2 regions of the Paenibacillus sp. FSL H3-0286 genome follow, and region 1 is predicted to be linked to the other one. Evidence: riboswitches for the same ligand, from Rfam matches in the RefSeq annotation. Region 1 holds a riboswitch; the other holds the start of a gene.
The links. A riboswitch is a leader RNA that binds a small molecule or an ion and turns the genes downstream of it on or off. The one in region 1 is predicted to bind thiamine pyrophosphate.
Positions count from the first base shown of each region.

Region 2: linked by a shared signal. The riboswitch ahead of MHB37_RS13765 (ABC transporter ATP-binding protein) and the one ahead of MHB37_RS09315 (thiamine phosphate synthase) in region 1 are both predicted to bind thiamine pyrophosphate.

Region 1 is NZ_CP150285.1:2,179,287-2,187,524, reverse strand. It holds gene yfbR (5'-deoxynucleotidase) at 1-511, shown strand, start outside; gene thiH (2-iminoacetate synthase ThiH) at 593-1,708, opposite strand; gene MHB37_RS09325 (thiazole synthase) at 1,742-2,509, opposite strand; gene thiS (sulfur carrier protein ThiS) at 2,565-2,768, opposite strand; gene MHB37_RS09315 (thiamine phosphate synthase) at 2,807-3,412, opposite strand; TPP riboswitch at 3,526-3,627, opposite strand; gene MHB37_RS09310 (SDR family oxidoreductase) at 3,715-4,587, opposite strand; gene MHB37_RS09305 (GDSL-type esterase/lipase family protein) at 4,825-6,936, opposite strand; gene MHB37_RS09300 (AraC family transcriptional regulator) at 7,131-8,069, shown strand; gene MHB37_RS09295 (hypothetical protein) at 8,147-8,238, opposite strand, start outside.
Region 2 is NZ_CP150285.1:3,070,742-3,078,979, forward strand. It holds gene MHB37_RS13755 (ABC transporter substrate-binding protein) at 1-1,016, opposite strand, end outside; gene MHB37_RS13760 (ABC transporter permease) at 1,013-1,789, opposite strand; gene MHB37_RS13765 (ABC transporter ATP-binding protein) at 1,770-2,465, opposite strand; TPP riboswitch at 2,664-2,767, opposite strand; gene MHB37_RS13770 (amino acid ABC transporter substrate-binding protein) at 2,990-3,826, shown strand; gene MHB37_RS13775 (amino acid ABC transporter permease) at 3,880-4,548, shown strand; gene MHB37_RS13780 (amino acid ABC transporter ATP-binding protein) at 4,562-5,314, shown strand; gene MHB37_RS13785 (S-layer homology domain-containing protein) at 5,410-6,066, opposite strand; gene MHB37_RS13790 (Fur family transcriptional regulator) at 6,385-6,864, shown strand; gene MHB37_RS13795 (TIGR00266 family protein) at 6,938-7,618, opposite strand; gene MHB37_RS13800 (hypothetical protein) at 7,781-7,987, shown strand; gene MHB37_RS13805 (bifunctional 2-polyprenyl-6-hydroxyphenol methylase/3-demethylubiquinol 3-O-methyltransferase UbiG) at 8,049-8,238, shown strand, end outside.

The DNA of each region.
Region 1 (8,238 bases):
TTCTTTTCATGTTGCATTGCTCACACATATGCTCTGTTCCATCGGTAATGTTCATTTTGGACGTTCACTAAACGCGGAACGAGCAGCAACCATAGCTCTGTTCCATGATGCCAGCGAAGTGTTCACAGGTGACATCGCCACGCCGGTAAAATACAACAATCCTAGCTTGCTCACCAGCTTCCGCGAAATGGAGAAAGTTGCGGCTGATCGCTTAACTGGAATGATTCCATCAGAGCTGAAAAGCATCTACACTCAGCTTATACGACCGGAAGACAGCCCTCCCGATTCGGAGGACATTCTGCTGCACAGCTATGTGAAAGCCGCTGATCGGCTGGATGCTTATTTGAAATGCGTATGGGAAGTTGCTGCAGGAAACCGAGAATTTGCCGCCGCGAAGGAGCAGACAGCAGCAAAACTTCGTGGGCTTGACCTGCAGGAAGTGGATTATTTTCTGACTCATATGGCACCGAGTTTCGAAATGTCTCTCGATGAGCTCTCTGCCGGAAACTAAACACCCTCTATACAAAAAAAATGGACCTCCGCATGAATCTCGCAGGGGTCCATTAGTGATTAATAATTGATAATACAAGCGTTACGTTGTTGATTCGGTCAGGATATCCCAGTCTTTAAAAATGGGCTGCAAACCCTTCGTATATAGCATTTCCGTAATCTCCTGCACACTACGGCCATCGGATATTTCGAATTGCGGAGTTCCCCCTGCATTAGTGTGACCGCCCACCTCAGTAGTGACCCCGGCTGACATCTTAGTTATTCCTAGATGAATTAAATGATCGCGTAGAGAGGCAGGCTCTCGTGTAGATAAAGTAATGCCCGAACGGGGTAAAAATAACCGGTATGCCAAAATAATCTGCACTAGCGATCGGTCGGTAACATCACACTCCGGGTTAAATTCCCCTAAATAAGGCCGAAACCGCGGAGGTGACAGACTGATCTCGCAATCTGGATACCGATCCTGCAAATAGCGGGCATGCATGGCACTTTGGAATGCTTCTTGCCGCCAATCATACATCCCGAGCAACGTACCAATATTCACAGAACGAAAACCTGCCTGACAGCCGCGTTCAGGTGCATCCAGGCGATTCCGGTAGTTTCTTTTAGGCCCTTTAACATGCAGCTTTCTGTAAGTCTCCTGGTGGTACACCTCTTGGTATAGTGTTAATCCATCCACCCCTGCTTGAAGAAGCTCTTTATATTCTGCAGTTGATAGAGGATTTATCTCAATACTGACAGAGGAAAAAAATTCCCTGAGTACATCTACGCAATCCTTAATATATGAGACAGGATTCTCCCGGCGCGATTCACCAGTCAAAATGAGGATATGCCGCAGACCTGTAGCTGCAATCTTCTCAGCCTCCCTGCGAACCTCCTCCAAGGACAGCTTTTTGCGCGGAAAATCATAAATGGAGCTGAAGCTGCAGTAGGTACAATGATTCACACAAAAATCCGCAAGATACATCGGTGTGAACAGCTGCATCGAATAACCAAAATGTGCACGGGTCAGTCGCTGTGCAGCCAACGCCATCTCCTCTAGCAGCGGCGTTGCTGCCGGAGAGAGCAATGCCAGCAAATCATTTTCGTTCAGCTTGTCTTTTCCAAGCGCCCGCTTAACGTCATCCTCCCGGAACTCCTTCCACAGTTGCTCATAAGGATACTGCTCCAAGCGGGCCAGTGTGTCAAAAAAGCTCATGCTAATCTTCCCTCCTTTCGTGACCTATCAAATTCAGTTCAAAAATCCAGTCAACGGTGACGAAGCAAAAGCAACTTCTTCTACAGGACCGAGTCCTGCCAAATAAGCTTTGCGGCCAGCGGATATCGCCTCGCGGAACGCTTCCGCCATGACGAGCGGATTACGTGCCGTTGCAATAGCCGTATTAAGCAGAACAGCAGCGGCCCCCATCTCCATTGCTTCCGCCGCTTCCGAGGGCTTGCCAATCCCGGCGTCTACAATAATCGGCAAATTCACTTCTTCAATAAGAATACGCACAAGCTCCTTAGTGCGCAGGCCGCGATTCGTCCCGATCGGCGCACCAAGCGGCATCACAGCAGCAGCACCGGCATCTCTCAGACGTAAAGCAGCCGAAAGGTCCGGACTCATATATGGCAATACTACAAAACCCTCCGCTGCTAAAATCTCTGTAGCTCGTATGGTCTCCAGATTATCTGGAAGCAGGTATTTCTGATCATTGATCACTTCGATCTTGACCCAGTTCCCCAGTCCCGCAGCTCTTGCTAATCTTGCAATACGGACTGCCTCTTCCGCTGTACGCGCTCCTGAGGTATTAGGCAGAAGAGTCATGTGGCCGGGAATGTGGTTCATGATATTTTCTGCTCCACCTTGCGGGTCCACTCGGCGAAGCGCTACAGTAATCACCTGAGAACCAGAGCTTGCGATCACTTCGGGGATCAACGTATTCCGGCTATATTTTCCGGTTCCGATAAATAATCTACTGGTTAATTCGATGCCGCCAATATGTAACGGGTCATGCATGAAATTACCTCCCTTTGGTTCGTATAAATTTCTCAAAATTCTATACCGCTCCATCTCAACCCCCACCAACAAAGTGCACCAGTTCCAAACGATCATCCTCGCTCAGAGCAGTACTTTCATAATTCTCCTTACTGACAATTTCTCCATTCAGCTCAATGATCATCAGACGACCCGACCACTCAGGAAGACTGATCAAATCAGCTATAGTTTGAATACCACCAGAACACTCTGCGGATTTCCCGTTAATCAACAGCTTCATTCTGAATCACCCCCTTCGCCCATGCTGTTACCTCCAGGCTATGAATGAACCGCCTTATGAATAGCTTTGGCGGCCTCATAAGGATCATCCGCTCCGCAAATACCGGACATCACAGCAACTCCTGCCGCACCTTTCCTGATGATCTGCGCCGCATTAGCGGGGCTAATTCCGCCAATCGCAATTACAGGAATAGAGCTGGTCTTCACCGTTTCTGCAAGCAGCTCTAACCCACGTGCGGGCAGCCCTAACTTGCTATCCGAGGGAAATACATGACCAAACAAGCAATAATCAGCTCCCTGCTCTGAGGCATTCGCCGCTTCTTCCGGAGAATGAACCGATCTCCCCAGCCGAAGCTGAGGTGCAATTCGCCGGGCTGTAACCGGACTCAGACTGTGCCAAGCCAACTGAACCCCCGCGGCACCAGCTGCCAATGCTACATCTATCCGGTCGTTGATTATCAGTTTGGTAGCGGGCATACCGGCAGCCAACAGCTGCTGTGCCGCAGCGAGCAGTTCGCATGCAGGACATTGCTTATCTCTCAGGTGAATATAATCGACCCATGTCTGCACCGTGCCAGCTAGTTCAACAAAATGTCTCAGTTGTAGCTTGCCGTCTGATATTAGATGGATCTCAGCTTGCAACATCACGATCTCCTCTCTCACTTCCCTGTAGGTCAGTAAAAAACAAAAAAACTGCCCCCCGTAAGGAAGGCAGTCAGAATCTGTATATAGACGGCACTACAAATAGCCCGACAACAGAAATTCGTTCTCCACTTCCCTACGCTGGTCTTAACCAGATCAGGTTCAAAGGGTCCGGAAATCCATTCCGTCTCAGCCAATCGGCACCCCTAGTGACATAAATATACAATTTTAAAATGCTAACGTGGTTTATAGTAACATATTTTTTTATTGAAATACACCCATTTATTCACATTAGCTGTACTGATCTAACCGTTTACTACCTCGCCACCATTTACATGAATAACCTGTCCAGTCACATAACTGGAATCGTCAGAGGCCAGATATACATAGGCTGGTGCCAGCTCTTCTGGTTGTCCAGGCCGTTTCATAGGCTGTGTACCTCCAAACTCGCTAACCTGTTTTGCATCAAAGGTAGAGGGAATCAGCGGTGTCCAGATTGGACCTGGTGCAACACCGTTTACCCGTATGCCCTTCTCTGCCAGATTCGTGGACAAGGATCGTGTGAAGCTAAGAATAGCTCCTTTAGTTGATGAATAGTCCAGCAGCTGCGGGCTTCCGCGATAAGCGGTAATTGAAGTTGTATTTATAATTGTAGATCCTGCTTTTAAATGAGGCATAGCTGCTTTTGTTAAATAGAACATCGCAAATATATTCGTACGGAAAGTACGCTCAAGCTGCTCGGAAGTAATATCCTCGATCTTAGCTTGCGGATGTTGCTCTGCCGCGTTATTGATGAGAATATCAAGCTTTCCTAAGCCCTCCACCGTCTGTTTAATAAGATCCTTACAGAATTTCTCGTCACCGATATCACCTGGAATTAGGATACATTTGCGGCCTTCCTGCTCGACCTGACGTTTAGTTTCCTCTGCATCTGAGTGTTCATTAAGATATGAAATGACCACATCAGCGCCTTCTTTAGCAAAAAGCACAGCAACTGCACGCCCAATTCCGCTGTCTCCACCGGTAATTAACGCCGCCTTGTCTTGCAGTTTACCTGCTGCTTTATAATTTGCCGGCTCGTATTTGGGCAGCGGTGTCATTTCACTCTCAATCCCTGGCTGATGATGCTGCTCCTGTGGGGGTAAGGTTTTTGTAGCTTGTTTATTGTTGCCTGACATCTTCCCTATCTCCTCTCGTTAAGCAAATTGATAGTTAACTGATCGTCTTAGGATGGCACAACTATGCACGTTTATACGCTGGGTTTGTCATTTTCTTAAATCGCTTTACGAATCTTACTTACCACAATGAAAGTAGATATAAACAACCGTGAGAGATATACTGCTGTAAGTGGAGAGGAATTCACTGCATACAAATAGACACAGCATCGCTGCTGTGCCTTGAATTGTTCACCCTAACTATTTTAGAGAAGAAACATGATTTTCTGCATTCACTTCATGTTCCAGCACCCACATAAAGTACAGAGCTTTGGCCGCTTTCTCCCGGGTCACTATAGCTTTAGGTTCTAGTTCTGTCCCATTGACCATTTCGCCTCTGGCAATCCCCACTTCAGATCTAATGAGTCCTAATTCATATGCACTTTTCACTTTTGAAATTAAATAAGGAGAAATGTCCGCTGTATCAACAAGCTGCGTCCAGGATACAAGAGGATAGTACATCGCACCCCTAGCTCCTGGCTCCAGATTCGAATCATAGCCAGGAGCTCCTGGCACTACTGCTGTGCCGTTATAATCAGTCATGTACTTAGGTTTATTAGCAAACTTTATTTGGTAAACGTCATAGAGAATAGCACCCATCGTTTCACGTGACAGCTTACCTTTCGGATAATAGGCAAGATCTGATCTTTCCACTTTCATTAACTTAGAAATACTGCGTGTGAATTCAGCAACTGTCATCTCCGTATCCGGATTAAAATTCCCTTGACGGTCTTTGTCCATTACTCCCAGCTGGATTAATTTTTCAATTTGATTACGGTAATATGCAGCTTCCCCAGTCGTCGTATCATTCGTTATTTCCGGAAAAATCTTACCCCAGTTCCCTGTTAGTGCCGCATGCTTAACGTTCCCTTTAAGGTAAGGAGTAATGGAGGCAGCAGTAGAATCGCCAGTAGCACCTTTCTTTACAAGCTCCGTGACAATCATCCGTGAAAATTGTTTGGAGAGCGCTTCTTTAAAATGAGTCCCATCGACTTTCTTTGAAGGATGCCCGTTAGCGTAACTTCCGTCATTTGTTTTGCCTGGCGTTTCTCCGGCTTCAATTGACATGAAGAGGGATGTTATTGCTTCTACACCGATCTCGTTATAATATTTCAGACTTTCCGAGTTAAGGTCAATAAGTGTAACTCCAGATTCATCTGCGACCCGTTTAAGAATATCTACAAACTTTCTTGATTTAAAAGAATTTTCATAGATATATCCCGGACTTGCATTCCCTTTAATTCTGGACATTGGGGTTACCAGTACTGGTATCATGCCCCGGGCTTGAATCGCAGGGAGATAAACTTCTTTAAGATAATTTTCATACATTGCTTCTGTCGAACCTCTGCCGTAACGTCTGAACTCATCTGCGCTCTCATCATTGTGTCCGAATTGAATAAACACATAATCCCCAATGCTGCCATTCAGTAAAATGTCGTTCAGTCGACCTTCTGTATAGGCATTTTTAAACGAGCGTCCTCCCATGGAATAGTTAGTTACACTCAATTTATGTTGATTAAACATACTGCCAATAATCTGGCCCCAACCACTCATTGGTGCTTCGTCGAAGGTGTAGGACTTGACCGTGGAATCTCCAAGTATAAATAAATTCGGAAGAGCACCAACTGCTCTATGCTGTGGCAAAATCGGTTCCAGTATGATCTCCTCAATCCCCACAGCTGTGTTCACTTTGTTCGGTTCGATCTCAATATCTATATGGTCACGGCCGTTTACATACGTATAAGTCCACTCTTTCCCTTTGGCTACAGCCGTATGCTTGACGGGTACAAGCTTTGCAGCGTCCCAATGTCCACTTTTCAACAAGCGGCTGGTCTGCATTCCGGATACTGACACGATCCCATCCTCTGCGTCAGAAGTCGTTTTTACATATACGTTGTAGGTTCCAGGGGGAGCATCCATTCGAAACGCCATTCCGTAGTTGTTATAATTATCTTTCTCAGATTTAGGTTCAGCAAAAAAAATAGGTTCTGTGATGAAAAAACCTGTTCCATCGGATGTAATTGAGTCGGTGTGCACTTCTCTGGCGGGTAAAGCGTTGGTCTCTTGTACAAAACCATAACCTAAAGATGAGTCATACAATTGTGCACCGCGATTAGGATCATACCTAACGGATTGATATCCTGTTTTAACTTGGTTTGTAAAATTGAACTTGTATACGCTTGCAATTTGGGTTGGAGGTTGCCTCTCTGCCCCATCTTTTAATAGGGATGCCTCTGTTTTACCGTGAGTAAGAGTCAATGAAGCCATAAGTAAAGAAGATAAGATTAGTATATTCCTACACAGCTTTCCCACTTCATTACACTTCCTTCCGTTTCTCGAAATACTTACCTAGGTCCCTCCATTATCCCTGTTCTCTAAAGTGATTCAAATGATGATTTCATTCTTTTTTTTGACCTTTTGTAACGAAAACCATGGAATGATCAACGGCTCACACTGCAAAATGGTCATATGTATAGGTATCCTTGATATAATTAAGAACATCCCTATTGATCCTAAGGAGGAGAACTCCTATCGCTTACAAAGTCAGCTTTCCGAACATTATAAGTACACTGCAGCTGATCGGTGTTCATTATCGTGTAGCAGAACCTGGGTGGACATACCCTGATCATCATCACAAAATCTTCGAACTATTGTATTGCTACGACGGCAACTCCCATCAATATGTAGAAGGAAGCTCCATTGCCTTTGGTAAAGGAGATTGGTTAATTATTCCGCCTGGCTTACGTCATTATGTAGTTAATTCTGGCCTAAGCAACTATATCTACCTCTCCTTTCATTTCGATATTGACGATTTAAAGTTTCGTGATTGGTTTCAGTCTCAAGCTGTACAGAAATGGAATAACCAGCAAATGCAGCATTCGGGATTAAATCACCAACTGGAACATTTGGATGAATTTATTAAGAACAATATTCTCGCCACGACGGCCTCCACTGGATTTCCCGAGGAAATTGAAGAAATGATCCTTGTAAAAGAAAGGCTTCGTTTGCAAGCGATCATCCTGATGATTTTGACTGAACTCATTGATGTACAGCTCTCGAATTCGGAGAATTCCAACGCAGCGCGACAAGCAAACTCTTTGTACGAGGTGGAAACTGCTCATCAGATCGAAAAATATATTGCAGCCAATATTCATTTGCCGGAGCTCACGGTTAATTTGATTGCTGAGCAGCTTTGCTTAAGTCGGGTGCAGTGCCATAAGTTGTTTACAAAGGTATATAAGATATCTCCTAGGCAGTACATAACTAATCTAAGATTAAAGAAGTCAAAACATTTGCTGCTTCATACCGATTTAAAAATACAGATGATTTCTGAACAACTCGGGTTTGCTTCCCAGAGCCACTTCAGCCGACAATTCAAACGATGGACGGGTGTTTCTCCGTTAAATTACCGGCCGAAGTCTTATACGGATCCTATCAGGGATTAACGTTTTATGAAGATAAATTACCGGAACATACGAAAAACCCGCTCTCCATTACGGAGGCGGGTATAATTCGCTATAGATTAAACTATATCGTTAAACACCATGAAGAATACCATTAGTAGCAATGACACCGTAAGCAGTGCACTAAGTGTGCGCAATTTTCCAGTCTCTG
Region 2 (8,238 bases), 890 kb from region 1:
TGTGCTTTAATATCTTCTGGTAGAAGATCGTTGGTGGATAACCACTGCTGAACCTTTTCCCAAGATGTCGGGTCTTGATAACCAAAAGTTTGATCGCCTGCATTCATCAGCGGCAGTAGAATTTCAAGACTTTTTTTCTCAATCTCCTTGTCGAGCGGTGAAGTTGCATCTTCATGTGCAATCAGTAAATCCAGGGCTTGTTCAGGATTCTGCTCCACAAATTCCTGTCCTTTTGTTATGGCATTTAGAAATTTTTTAAAGTAGGCTTCAGAATTTTGCAATCCTTGTTCGCTGGCCACCAGCACAAGCTCATAATAGTCAGGTACTCCGTAATCCGTTGGATTAAGCGAGGTGACCGGATGTCCCTCTTTTTCAAGGATCAGTTGTTCATGGTTGATGAATCCGCCCATTATTGCGTCCACTTGTCCTGTAGAGATCGCAGGGATAAGGTCAAAACCTACATCAATCAGCTTGGCGGATGAAGGATCGCCTCCATCACTCTGGATCATTGTCCGAATCATCGCTTCATAGAGCGGAATGGAGGAGTAGCCGATTTGTTTTCCCACGAGCTCTTTGGGACTATGAATACTGCCTGCCTGAGGAACCATCAGATGATTCAGTGGATGCCGCACGATTGCTGCAATCGAACGTACAGGGATTTTCTCTCCGCGTGCCATAAGCACCTGAGGCTGATAACTGAGCGCTAGATCAATTTGATTTGCTGCTACAAGCTTTAGGGCGTCATTGCTGTCCGCAGGCATTTTGATCTCGACATCCAAACCTTCCTCTTGGAAAAATCCTTGCTGTTGCGCAGCGTATAGAAAGGAATGAACGGCATTGGGATACCAATCAAGCATAATCGTCAGCTTGTGTGACTGCTTATTATCGGTATTGGAGGAACCGGTTTGGGAGTTGTTATTTAGCTTGTCTGCCTTCCCGCAGCTGCTTAAGAGCAAAAGTGTGCATACTAGAAATACAGAAATAAGTCCTCGTTGTGGGGATTTTAAATGATTCATTGGTTAGATCCTCTTTTCTTTAAAAATAATTGTTCGAGTAAAGCTATCGCCAGAAAAAGCACAACACCAAGCGCGGACAGCAGAAATACAGCCGCGAACATTTCATCGCTCTGCATATTTCCGGCCATTCTGCGGCTGAAGTAACCGAGTCCTTTACTGCCGCCGAGCCATTCCCCGATAGTAGCTCCGATGACGCAGTATACAATGGACAGCTTTAAGCCAGAGAAAAAAGCAGGCAACGCCAGTGGAATTTGGGTTTTGACAAGCAGCTGCCAGCGGTTTGCACCAAATGTTAATAATAAGTCCTTGTAAGTCTGGCCACTTGTACGAAGTCCATCATATGTACTCACTACAACTGGAAAAAAAGCCGTCAAAAACACCACAGCCACTTTGCTCCACAGCGAATATCCGAACCACATAATAAAAATGGGCGATAGCGCAATTAATGGGACCGTCTGGCTAATGATAAGGAAGGGATAGATGGCCTTTTCTACGGGGCGAAACAGGAACATTCCAATACCCAGCAATACACCAAAAATCACAGAAAGGACAAAACCTACCAGTATCTCCTGCAACGTCGCTAATAAATGCTGTCCAAATAATAATTGCCTGTGCTCGATCAATGCGATGCCAATAGATGAAGGTGCAGGGAGAATAAAGGCTGGAATCAAGTGAAGGCGAACAGCTGACTCCCAGATTACAAGAATGAGCAGTACCAGAAGAAGGAAGGGACCATAGTTGTCTAGATGTTTTTTAAAAGGTATAGGTTGCATGCAATCTTCGCTCCAACTCTGCCCGTAGTGCTATAAACCGGGGTTCATAGTTCATCTTATAATGTCTTGGTTTTGGTAGATCGACAATGATCTCCTGTAATTCGCTGTGCGCACCGCCAGATAATAAATAAATTCGATCACTGAGCAATAGTGCTTCTTCCAGATCATGAGTGATGAGCATAATCGTCTGATTCAGTTCACCCCATAACTCCAACAGCCAACGGTGTATCTCACGTTTGGTCATGGCATCGAGAGCGCCAAAGGGCTCATCCAGCAGCATAAGGCCACTTCCGCCTCCAGCCACTAAGGTGCGCAGAAATGCGACTCGCTGTTTCATTCCTCCCGAAAGTTCATGGGGATAAGCCTTCTCTACATCTGTTAAGCCGAAGCGGGCCAACATTTCCCGAATCTGAATGATTGTTTCCTGTTTACTAAATCTGGGCATGATCTCCCAGGGCAAAAGGCAGTTGTCGAGCACTGTTCTCCAAGGCAGCAATAAATCCTGCTGAGGCATATAAGCGATCTGACCTAAACGACTAGCGGTTGAGGGGAGCGTAGGGAGTTTTATTTTTCCATGAGTAGGTTCGAGTAAACCGGCAACCGTTTTGAAAAATGTGCTTTTCCCGCATCCGCTAGCACCTACTACGGAGACGAATTCCCCTTGCCTGATATCCATGGATAGTTTTGCGAATACAGGGGGTTGTTCAGTTTCCGGAAAAGAGTAGGTTAGGCCTTGAATAGATAAAATGGTCGTGATGATCTAACCTCCTAATATTTTTGTGGAGCGCCTAAACAAATAAAGACCCATCCATTTCCAGAGGAAATGAATGGGTCAAAAAGTTCATTCTGCATAATAACACTTAACATGCTTGATGAAAATTCTGCTCCACTTCCCTCCGCTGGTATGATCCAGATCAGGTTCCAAGGGTCCGGAGCTTGAAGCTCCGTCTCAGTCGGCCGACTCCCCTAGTGAAATAACAGGTCCATATTAATTTGTTTATAAATATACCATATCTTTCTGAGAAGTAAAGAGAGAAAGAAGTGAAGGATTAATCCAAGATTGGGTAAGATATAAGTAGAAATCTAGTTAATATTACAATTCCGATGTACATAATCGGAAAAAAGTATTGACGATCATGTGATGGCAGTGTACTATTCAATTTACCGGAAAAAAACCGGATAGAGAGAGGGGATTTAATAATGAAAAAATGGAGTTTAACTATTATATTGGCGTTAACCGTGGTCCTTGTAGCGGCTTGCGGCAATAATTCGAATACCAATACGGCTGCTGAACCAACAGCTGGAACGAATGGTGGAGCAGCATCTTCAGCGCAAAACAGTTTGGAGGCTGTGAAGGCCAGCGGCAAATTGCGGATAGGTACAGAAGGGACTTATGCACCTTTTACTTATCATGACACTGCGGGGAAATTGACGGGTTTTGACGTGGAAATTGCCGAAGAAGTAGCCAAACGTTTAGGTGTTGAAGCTGAATTTTTTGAAACTCAGTGGGATGGTATTTTTGCTGGGATGGATGCGAAACGGTTTGATGTCATTTTTAATGAAGTTTCCATTAACGAAGATCGCAAAGTGAAATATGATTTCTCTGAACCCTATATTGTATCCAAGGCAGTATTGATCGTGAGCGAAAACAATGAGGATATTAAGACCTTTGCTGATCTAAAGGGTAAAAAAGCCGGACAATCCCTGACCAGTAACTTATCCGACATCGCTCGTGAGAACGGTGCTGAAATCGTAGCTACGGACGGTTTCAATCAAGCGATGGACCTGCTGACTTCGGGACGTATTGATGCAACTGTGAATGATGGCTTGTCTTATCTGGATCTGAAAAAACAAAAACCAGATGCAAAAATTAAAGTGGTTGATGAGATTCCTGAAGGCTCACAAAGTGCCGCGGTATTCCTGAAAGGCAATGATGAGCTGGTGAATGCGGTCAGTGATGCGATTAAAGAGATGAAAAGTGATGGAACGTACTTGAAAATTTCCGAGAAATACTTTGGAGCTGACGTTTCAAAATAATACAAGGCTAGCAAGGCTAATTAAGCCTAGAAGCTAAAAAGGATGTCTGAATAATGGATGACCGCAAAATACAAATTTTCTTAGATACACTGCTACCCCTGCTTAAAGCCGGGGTGGCTTTTACCATTCCGTTGGCGCTACTTTCCTTTGTGCTTGGATTGATTTTGGCGATCCTAACCGCGTTGGCACGTCTTTCACCGTGGGTAATTCCGAAGCTAATCGCCCGTTTTTATGTATGGGTCATTCGGGGAACCCCGTTGTTAGTGCAGCTATTTATTATATTTTATGGTTTGCCGGCTGTTGGTATTGTACTCGACCCTTTCATTGCCGCCACCATTGGATTTACCCTTAGCGTAGGGGCTTACTCATCGGAAATCGTACGCGCTGCTATCCTGTCGATACATAAAGGCCAGTGGGAAGCTGCCTTCTCAGTCGGGATGACTCGTGGGCAGGCTCTGCGCCGCGTAATTCTGCCACAAGCTGCACGCGTTTCTGTACCGCCGTTATCCAATTCTTTTATTAGCTTGGTCAAAGATACATCGCTTGCAGCGATCATCACCTATACGGAGATGTTTAGAACTGCTCAGCAGGTAGCCTCTACCACTTATGAGCCTCTGCTGGTATACTCCGAAGCAGGATTGTTTTATTTAGTGTTCTGTTCTGTGCTGTCGGCGCTGCAAAATTACTTGGAGAAACGACTCGATCGTTACTCTGCGACCTAAAGGAGAGATACTTGTGATTGAAATCATTAATTTGCATAAATCCTTCGGCGCACTCCAAGTGTTAAAGGGTATTGATCTGAAAATGGAGCATGGAAAGGTACTTGTCATTATTGGGCCATCCGGCTCCGGAAAAACTACACTGCTGCGCTGTTTTAATCTGTTGGAAATCCCGGATCAAGGCAGCCTGTCACTCGGGGATATCACCATCAATTTTACAGATCATAAGAAAATTCCTCAGAATTCCGTATTAGCTCTTCGGCAGAAAACAGGGATGGTCTTTCAATCGTATAATTTATTTCCGCATATGACTGCGCTAGGCAATGTGATGGAGGGACAGGTAACTGTCTTGAAACGAACCAAGGAAGAAGCGCGTAAGCGGGGCCTTCAACTGCTGGCTAAGGTGGGTTTGGCTGATAAAGCTGATAACTATCCACATCAGCTGTCAGGAGGACAGCAGCAGAGAGTGGCCATCGCCCGGGCTATGGCAGTAGATCCAGAAGTGCTGTTGTTTGATGAGCCCACTTCGGCGCTCGACCCCGAGCTGGTAGGGGAAGTGCTTAAGGTCATCAAACAATTAGCAGCAGAAGGTATGACTATGGTGATTGTGACCCACGAGATGAAATTTGCCGCCGATGTAGCGGACCGGATCATTTTGATGGATGGCGGTCATATCTTAGAGCAAGGAACTCCGCAAGAAGTGCTGGAGCATCCGAAGAATCCCCGGGCTCTGCAATTTCTGAATAGACTGAATGGTGAAGAAGAGTAGAAAGACAATATACAAGAAAAAGCAGCTCGGGAATCATCCGGAGCTGCTTTTTCTTGTATAGATTATTCAAATGAGAAGAGTAACTGAAATTTGGCTTATCCTCCAGTTTTCAGGAACTCCAAAGCGTTGTAGAGCATAATCGCTGCTTCGGCACGGGTGAGTTCGCTTTTTGGATTAAACTTTCCGTTAGCGTCTAGAGTATTGATCTTGTATTTCAGGGAGCGCTGAATACTGCCTTGATATGCAGGGGTCAGTGACGCTTCATCGGCGATATCTACTGGAACGATATTGATCATCGGCAGATTACCAACGCCTTCGATCGCTTGCACTAGATAGTTAGTGAATTGCTCTTTGGTCATAATTAGGCTAGGATCAATGTCTTTTGGAAGCTTAACTTGATTGTAATAAGCATTGATAAAGGCTTCAGCGTACCAGGCTTTGTCTTTTACTTTTGTGAACAAGCCGCTGGCAACAGGAGCTTTGTTAAAGTCAATGGCTGCGAGGCTGAGCTGGAGACCGCCGGAGATAAACTGAATCCCTTGGGCTGTAGTTACCTTAGAGCCAGGGAGAAATTGAGATTCGCTGACACCTTTAATTAACCCTTGATTTTTTAAAGAAATGATTTTTTCTTTGCCGTTTATGTTATCAATATCCTTAAAGGTGTTCCCAGCTGCAAACATCTGACCACCCAAAGAAAAGGAGAAAATGGCTACGGTTGTGATCGCTGCTAGTGTGCTTTTTTTCATGTTCATGTCTTTTCACCTCGTTGTATGGATAGGCTCCTTAGCCTTTGTCACTCCTTTAACGTTGTAAATTATGGAAAGGTTGCGGTCTAATCTGTATTATTTCACGAAAAAGTAGATTTTAATAGAAATATAGGCCAGATTGGGGTGTAGTACTTTGGATAAGTGGCATGAAATGATATAATGATGTCAGGCTCTTTTCATTCGTGGTTAATTTTGTTATGATTATATCGTAACGATTACTATTTATGGTTTGTCTTAACTGCATAAATAGGAGCGTCTCAGAGGGTACGGATGTTAAATCGTTCCGGGAAGGTAGGAGACCAAATGGATCAAATATCAAATATCAGTCAATTGTTTGCGGCGCAAAAATATAAACTAACGCCTCAGCGTGAAGCTATAGTGAACGTTCTGCTCGACAATGAGAAGGATCATTTAAGCGTAGAAGAAGTATATATGCTTGTTAAGAACAGCTATCCACATCTGGGCCTGGCAACGGTATACCGTACACTTGAGCTTTTATGTGAGCTACACATTGTAGAGAAGATGAACTTCGGAGACGGAGTTGCCCGTTACGATTTGCGCGGGAACGATCATTCGCATATGCATCATCATTTGATATGCAGCGTATGCGGTCGGTTGGAGGAAATTAAGGACGACTGGCTTGTGGAGCTGGAGAGAAGAGTGGAACGTGAATATGGCTTTAACGTCACGGATCACCGCCTTGATTTCAAGGGTACTTATGGAACATGTAAACGTACTGGCTGCAAAAAAGCAAAAGCAGAAGCAGATAAAGCAGTCTCGTAAGATTGCTTTCTAACCTAAAGACACAGGCTTTCTCCAAGCCTGTGTCTTTTTTGACTCGTGAGTTTTAAGAAGTCTAGCTTCGAGTAGGCACAAAGGATTTGATCCACGTTCCGAAACTGCCAGGGTTACGGCTCTGAACGAGAATTACACCTTCTCCACGGAAGCGGCAGACAAGTGCTTCACCACTGGTTATGCTGTTAAGCCAGCCAGAGGCTGCCTTTTCCACCTTGTAGTCCATATAGTCTGGCCATGCTACGAGGTGTCCGTTATCGATAATCATTTCTTCACCAGGTCCTAGATTAATCGCATGGATAGCACCGAAGGAAGACAGGAACACCGTTCCTCTGCCACTGATTTCTACAATGAAGAAGCCTTCACCGGAGAAGAGCCCTCTGGTTAAATTCTGCATTTTGGTATTTACTTGAATGCCTTCAGTTCCGGCGAGAAATCCGTCTTTTTGAACTAACAGTTTATACGATCCGTCTAATTCTATCGCCTGAATATCGCCGAGTGAGCCAGGTGACAGCAATACCTCACTTTGACCACGGGTCGCTCTAAGTTCTTGAAAGAAGAATTTCTCACCGCTCAGCATTCTCCCGAGACCGCGCATTAAACCACCATCCACGGTTCCTTTTAATTCTACGTTAGGCGACATCGCGACCATTGCGCCCATTTCAGCCTTTACGCTTTCACCGGGATTTAGTTGGACCTTTAACATAGCAAAAGCACCTTCATACAAAACCTGGTAATTCATCCTTTAAACCTCCGCATCTATTTAGATAAGATAGAATACTAGCTTTGCTCTAAGTGTAACGGAATTCTTGCTTCGCTCATAGTCTGGAATATGTTAAAATGAAGTTGTCTTATAGATGTAAGATCAATAATCATTCACCCATGAATAGGAGAGTGGTGTCACATGGCACGAACCAAGACACAAAAAGCCTTGCGTAAGGCAGAGCGCTCCGGAGCCTGGTGCGCAGCACAGAGTCGTAGATCGAATAGTGATTATGGAGCCATTTCACAGCATGTACGGTTAACACCAAGCAAGCAGGAACAATTGAATAAGAATAGATATAAGGGGCAGATCTTCCAAGATGAGGCTCCTTTTTTATTGGCTATTTGATAAGAGAACATCGCTCAGCGTATAGTAATTGAAGAAATAATATATAGGAGATGTATCCCTGATGAAACAAAATAAATATGACGATTCGAATTTCTTCTCAGCCTACCAGCAAATGCCCCGTTCTATTGGAGGGCTTGCAGCAGCAGGAGAATGGCATGTATTAAAGGCGCTTCTTCCAGACTTACATAATAAAAGTGTGCTTGATTTGGGCTGCGGCTTCGGCTGGCATTGCCTATATGCCCGTGAGCAGC